DNA from 2 places in the Comamonas piscis genome. Region 2 is predicted to be linked to the other one. Evidence: riboswitches for the same ligand, from Rfam matches in the RefSeq annotation. Region 2 holds a riboswitch; the other holds the start of a gene.

Region 1 (3,405 bases), 1.6 Mb from region 2:
GGCGCCAGCAAGGCCACCACGCCGCCCATGGGGGCCACGGTGCTCTCCAGCCAGTGCTCAATCGGGCCGATGCCATGCACCAGCAAGCTGCCTCCCACCATGAACATGGCGGCGGTTCCCACAATCGACAGGCCGCGCATCAACCAGGGCGTGAAGGCAATCAGGCCCCGGCCAAAGGCCTTGGCAGCAGCGCTGGACTTGCGCATCAGCCACATGCCCACATCGTCCATGCGCACAATGCCGGCTACCAGGCCGTAGACAAACACGGTAATCGCCAGCGCCACAGCGACCAGCACGGCAAACTGCTCCCACAGGGGCTTGCTGGCCACGGTGCCCAAGGCAATCGCCATGATTTCTGCCGACAGAATAAAGTCGGTCCGCACGGCGCCGGCCACCTTGGCTTTTTCATAGGCCACCGGGTCCATGTTCTTTTCGCTCGCCGCCTTGACCGACGACGGCGCCACGCCCATCTGCTCGGCCTGCTGCGAATCCTTCACGGCATCGTGGGCCTGCTTGGGCTTGTGGAACAGACTCAGCACCTTCTCCACCCCTTCAAAGCACAGAAAAGCGCCCCCCAGCATCAACAGGGGCGTGATCAGCCAAGGCGCAAATGCGCTGATCAGCAACGCCGCCGGTACCAGAATGGCCTTGTTCTTCATGGAGCCCTTGGCAACGGCCCAAACCACCGGCAATTCGCGGTTGGCCTTCACGCCTGTCACCTGCTCGGCGTTCAGCGCCAGGTCATCGCCCAACACCCCCGCCGTCTTTTGTACCGCTACCTTGGTCTGCGTGGCCACATCGTCGAGGATGGCGGTGCTTTTGCCCGCCGCCGTCTTGGTCATCAGCGCAACATCGTCGAGCAAAGTCGCAATATCATCGAGCAACATCAACAAACCAGCACCAGCCATTACGCACTCCCTATCAAATTCGGTGGCAAATCATAGCGATTTCACAAAGCAATGCCGTGTCAGGCCCCGTAAAACGGTGATTTCTACGTTTTGTTGGATGTTGTTCACAAAACTTTATGTAGGCCTTGTCAACAACTTCAGCGCGCCGCCCGTTGTACACCCATCTACACCAGAAAGGTGAAAGGACTGAAATGACTGAAGTGTTTGCTATTTGGCCTGAAGACGAACGTGACCGTAAGCGTGCTCCTGCCCGCTTCTGATACCAGCGCAGCTTGCCAGCGGTTGAGCCAGAACTAAAAACCCGGCGCCCGCATCGATTGCAAGCCCACTGATCTCTCTCACTTTAGCCCCGCTCTGCGGGGCTTTGTTTCGCCTGTAGCAATGCGCCTACAGGGCAACACTTCAAGCCCTCTGCCGTGACAACCGCAGAGGGCTTTGGTTTTTAAACCGCGACCATGTGCTCGTACAGAATCAGCGAGCCAATCGCGATCAGCACCACGCCACCCACCGCCTCTGCCCAGCGGCCGGTGATATTGCCCAGCAGGCGCCCCACCATAACCCCCAAGGTCACCATCGCAAAGGTCGCAAAGCCGATGCTGAGCGCCACCAGGGTGATGTTCACATCCAGGAAGGCCAGGCCCACACCCACCGCCATCGCATCAATACTGGTCGCAAAGCCCGTCGCCACCAGCAGCCAGAAACCATGCCGCGCCGGCCGGCTCATCTCGGGCTCATCAGCGCTTTTGAAAGCGCCCAGCACCATGCGGCCACCCAGCACCAAGAGCAGCACAAACGCAATCCAGTGGTCCCAGGCCTTTACATAATCGGAAGCGGCATAGCCTAGTGCCCAGCCCACCAGCGGCGTGATGGCCTCGATGACGCCAAAAATCAGGCCGGTGCGCAGCGCCTCCGACCAACGGGGTTTGACAAGAGCGGATCCTTTGCCAATCGCGGCGGCAAAGGCATCGGTAGACATGGCAAGCGCCAACAGGGTGATGGAAGCAGCGTTCATCGGGAGTTCTTCTAGGACGGTCGGGCATGAGCACAACGGCACGCCACCACTGCCCGACCCAAGTCGTGCTGACATGCCGATGGTCTCGCCAACCGAAGAACGGATGTCTGCGCCACAGCATGCGAAATGCCGAGTATGTTGACGCAGACGCTTCCAGCGCGGAAGCAGGCTACTCCCCAAGGGAGCCCGCAGTCTAAACGCTGCGCAGCGCTTCGGGGCGCATGGCCCCAAGGGCGCCAAGCTCATTAGAAATGGATCGCATTTCTGTCTCTGCGCGTGAGAAATCGGAAACCATCCCAGCCAGATACCCCGTGCGCAGAACCACGGCTGTGATTGCGCAATGGAGCGTTTCGAAGCCACTTAAGTAGTGGTTACAACGATGCTCAGCGGCCACGAAAGATTTACGAGCTTTTGTTTTTACTGGATTCATTCCAATTATTCCAAACCGAACCAGATAATTATTATAGCCAGCTTCGGAGCTGCCTGCACTCACTCACCTTAAAACTCTCAATATAAATAGATTTACAATTCCGAAAAAAATTGGCATGACCATAATTAGGGTACCAATCAAATATGTTTTGTAGCCATAAGGAAGACTAACGAGAAATAAAAAAATCACCAACCCCAAACATAAATTCAATGCAGATAAAATCTTACCTTTTTTGCTGGATTTTATGAAAAATTGCAAAAATATTGCAAATAGCCACAGGATTATTGACCCTACCCCCATTACCGCAACCAACGGATCACCAGACGCAACAGCATTAAAATCCATTAATCCAATTAATAAAAATATTATTTTTCGCATTTGCATCCTATTTTAAGTCCTGCAACATTATTATTTTTGTAAGCCTGCCATGCATTCTCTGTTACCCTATATAACGGATGACCTTCCACAGGCATTTTCAATTCGTTAAGAGCATGTCCCCATAAGTCATACCATGGCACACTATCTGACCAAGGTTGAAATCCGGCATGTTGAGCAGAGGTTGAATCTTGCATTACGTGCAGTGCAACTCCAAAAAGGAAAAGAGATTCGTAGTTGTTACCCTTAGTTTTTTCATCTATAGCTGCTTGACCAACAATTTTTAGGAAGTCATTTGATTGCGCGCATGCATCACCGGATGACTGCCTTGCATCGCCATTACTCATGGCATGCATAAATGACTTATCTGCCGTCTGATTAATTCCCGAATCTGCCCACACTTGACCTTTGTTTATGATAGACACTCCTTTTAAGTATCCGATTTCCCCACCGAGAACCTGAAGGGTTGCATTTTGGTGAACATAAAATCCTTTTTGAGATGCATGCAACCCCAAATGATCCACATACTGAAGAGGATTTAACGGATACATGAAAAAATTATTCCCCCCTAATAAATGAATGGGGTCTTGGTTTACATAGCAACCCCCAGTGGAGTCATAATACCGATGCCGGTTGTAATAAAGCCCCGTATCCCCATCCGCATGCTGCCCCGGCAGCCG
Region 2 (3,405 bases):
TTGCCACCGCCGCCGCCGTAGCCACCACGGTCGCCACCGCCACCGCCGTATCCACCACCGCCGCCGCCATAGCCGCCACCGCCACCACCACCGTAGCCACCACCGCCGCCACGGTTACCGCCGCCGAAGCCGCCGCCACCGCCACGGGGGCCACCAAAGCCACCGCCGCCGCCACGTGGGCCGCCAAAGCCGCCGCCGGGAGGACGTGGTTCCATGGGGCGCGCTTCATTCACGACCAGATTACGGCCACCCAGAGGCTGACCGTTCAAGCCGTTGACTGCCGCGAGGGCCTCGTCATCACTGCCCATTTCCACAAAACCGAAACCCTTGGAGCGACCCGTGTCGCGTTCCATCATCACCTTGGCGCTGGTTACGCTGCCAAACTGACCAAAGGCCTGTTCCAGATCGATGTCGCGAACCTGGTATGGCAAATTACCGACGTAAAGCTTGTTGCCCATTTGAGGGACTCCTGATAACTCTTAAATAATGCGACGGTGAGCGGTAGGACACAAGGCGTCAGCCAACTGCTGCTTCTGTGCATCACAACGAGACCGTTCACGCAGCGCAATAGCCCAATGAAGTAGTACTCCATCCATTATTTTCTGGGATAAAAATGGCGAATGGCATAGTTATCCTCCCTAGGTGTGGCGCAGAAGCTGCATCTAGACGCAAAAAAGGCCTCGAAGAGGCCTTTTTATCGGGCGAACCCGTCATCTAACAGTCAAAACCCGCAAGGGGTTCTGGATGCGATGCTATTAGTAGCTGCCGCCACCGTAGCCGCCACGGCCACCGCCGCCGCCGAAGCCGCCGCGATCACCACCGCCGCCGCCGAAGCCGCCACGGCCGCCACCGCCGCCGCCGAAGCCGCCGCGATCACCGCCGCCGAAGCCGCCGCTACGTGGAGGACGTGCTTCCATTGGACGTGCTTCGTTCACGACCAGGTTACGGCCGCCGAAACCTTGGCCATTCACGCCTTCGATAGCAGCTTGTGCTTCAGCGTCCGAACCCATTTCCACAAAGCCGAAGCCCTTGGAACGGCCGGTGTCACGTTCCATCATGACCTTGGCGCTGGAGACGGAACCGAACTGGCTGAAAGTGCTTTCCAGATCGCTGTCACGGAAAGAGTAGGGCAGGTTGCCCACGTAAAGTTTGTTGCCCATTTGAGGACTCCGAAAAAAGTAAAAAAAGCGATGGAGCCTGATGCAATCAACAAACCTGTGACAACTTCCAAGACGGATCACCGCACGCTCAAGTGTACCCGGAGGCACACAAAGCTTCACCATTATGAGCGAATCGCCTTACGCTGTGTTGACAGAACCCGCAAGCAAACCCTGGTATTTCCCCTGAGGCGTATCTTTGTTGCGGCGCAGCATCATATTTGGGCGTATGATGCGCCAGTCTTTGGGGAGTAGCCTGCCGGGCGCGCAATGCGCCGCGGAGTGTGCGTCAACAAACTTGGGCCCTAGCGGCCTATGGCGTACACAGCACCTTGTGATGATGAGGGCGCTGGGCGAGACCATTGACCACGTTGCGATCCAATGCCGGAGTCGCGATGCGGTCAATGCTGTCTTGCTATATCCGGCTGCAATAACGATCCCCATCATGGAAGCCTTTCTCCTCTCAACCGCTGTTGTCGCCCTTGCAGAAATGGGCGACAAGACACAGTTGCTCTCGCTCGTCCTCGCTGCCAAATACCGCAAACCCTGGCCCATTGTCTTGGGCATCTTTGTCTCCACCCTCGTCAACCATGCGCTGGCGGGCGCCGTTGGTGCCTGGGTCACCACCGTGCTCGGCCCCGATGTGCTGCGCTGGATTCTGGGTGTGTCCTTTATCTTGATGGCCGGCTGGATGCTGATCCCCGACAAGATCGATGAAGACGAGGCCGGCAAGAGCAGCGGCCGCTGGGGCGTGTTCGGCACCACCCTGGTGCTGTTCTTCCTGGCCGAGATGGGCGACAAAACCCAGCTGGCCACCGTGGGCCTGGCTGCCAAATACCCCGCCTCTTATTACTGGGTAGTCGCCGGCACCACCATCGGCATGATGCTGGCCAACGCCCCCGTGGTCTGGTTTGGCGACAAGATCACCAAGAAGCTGCCGATCCGCTGGATCCACCGGGTCTGCGCGGTGATCTTCCTGGTGCTGGGGGTTGCTGCACTGTTCACGACGATGGATTGATACCGATAGCGCTACGGTACAAAAACAAATGCAAAAAGGGCTGGGGGTCTTGCGATCTCCAGCCCTTTCTTTATGGGGCGCCGCCCCATCCCCAGCTTTAATCCAAAGTCATCAAGCTGGCATTGCCCCCAGCCGCTGCCGTGTTGATGCTGATGGCATGCTCGGCCAGCAGGCGGAACAGCGGCAGGCTGCCGTCTGGGGCCTGGGCGGTCATCGGCACGATGGCGCCCGCACGGTCGACGAGGCTGTTGCCAGCAGCTTGCCAGCCGCTGGCCGCGTCGATGACCAGGGCATCAAAGGCTTCGGTCTGCAAGAAGGCCTGGCCGCTGTGGCTGGACAGTTGCACTGAAGCACGCACGGAGGCGGGCAGCTGGGCGAGCAGGCTGGTGTGGGCGCTGCCTGCGGGCCAGACGGCGGTGGCGCCCACGGCTAGCACGGCAGCCAGCTGCGCCAGCAGCAGGGTGTTGCTGCTGGCCACACAGGCCACACGCTCGCGGCCGCTCAGCACATACAGGTTGCGCTCGCCGGTGGGGCCGGGCAGCTCGGCCGCAAAGCCGTTGCCGGTATGGGCGGCATAGCGCTGGCACAGGGCTGCCAGGTCGCCTTGGCCTTGCTGGCTGGCCCAGCTTTGCAGGGCATCCAAAGCGGGGGCGGGTGCAGCATCGGCCTGCTCCAGGCCATGGGCGTTGCTGCGCTGGCCGGAAGCGGGTGCAGGGGCTTGGCTGCCTGCCATGCGGGGCAGGTGGGCCAGCGCATCCACCGTGGCCGTGGCGGGCATGCGGCTCAGCAGGCGCAGCATGTACAGCGGGCCACCGGCCTTGGGGCCCGTGCCCGACAGGCCTTCGCCACCAAAGGGCTGCACGCCGACGACGGCGCCGACGATGTTGCGGTTCACATAGATATTGCCGGCATGCGCGGTGTTGACCACCTGGTGGATGGTTTCATCAATGCGGGTGTGCAGGCCCAGGGTGAGCGCGTAGCCGGTGGCATTGATGTCGGCCAGCAGCTGGGGCAGGTTCTCGCGGCGGTAGCGCAGCACATGCAGCACCGGGCCGAAGACCTCGCGCTTCAGCTCGGACAGCTGGCGAATGGCGATCACCGTGGGCGGCACAAAGGTGCCTGGCGCGCTGGCGCCGCCATTTTGCCAGACCTGGTGGCCGGCAGCCTGCATGCGGGCAATGTGCTGGTCGATAACGCCCTTGGCCTCGGCATCGATGACGGGGCCGACAT

Evidence for each region. A riboswitch is a leader RNA that binds a small molecule or an ion and turns the genes downstream of it on or off. The one in region 2 is predicted to bind manganese.
Region 1: linked by a shared signal. The riboswitch ahead of mntP (manganese efflux pump MntP) and the one ahead of HS961_RS03240 (TMEM165/GDT1 family protein) in region 2 are both predicted to bind manganese.

The regions. Positions count from the first base shown of each region.
Region 1 covers NZ_CP058554.1:2,263,873-2,267,277, reverse strand. Annotated here, with positions in the region: gene HS961_RS10115 (DUF808 domain-containing protein) at 1-908, opposite strand, end outside; gene mntP (manganese efflux pump MntP) at 1,351-1,920, opposite strand; yybP-ykoY riboswitch at 1,936-2,103, opposite strand; gene HS961_RS10105 (RHS repeat-associated core domain-containing protein) at 2,716-3,405, opposite strand, start outside.
Region 2 covers NZ_CP058554.1:706,065-709,469, forward strand. Annotated here, with positions in the region: partial or broken gene HS961_RS03230 (RNA recognition motif domain-containing protein) at 1-458, opposite strand, end outside; gene HS961_RS03235 (RNA recognition motif domain-containing protein) at 756-1,160, opposite strand; yybP-ykoY riboswitch at 1,392-1,508, shown strand; gene HS961_RS03240 (TMEM165/GDT1 family protein) at 1,603-2,175, shown strand; gene putA (trifunctional transcriptional regulator/proline dehydrogenase/L-glutamate gamma-semialdehyde dehydrogenase) at 2,273-3,405, opposite strand, start outside.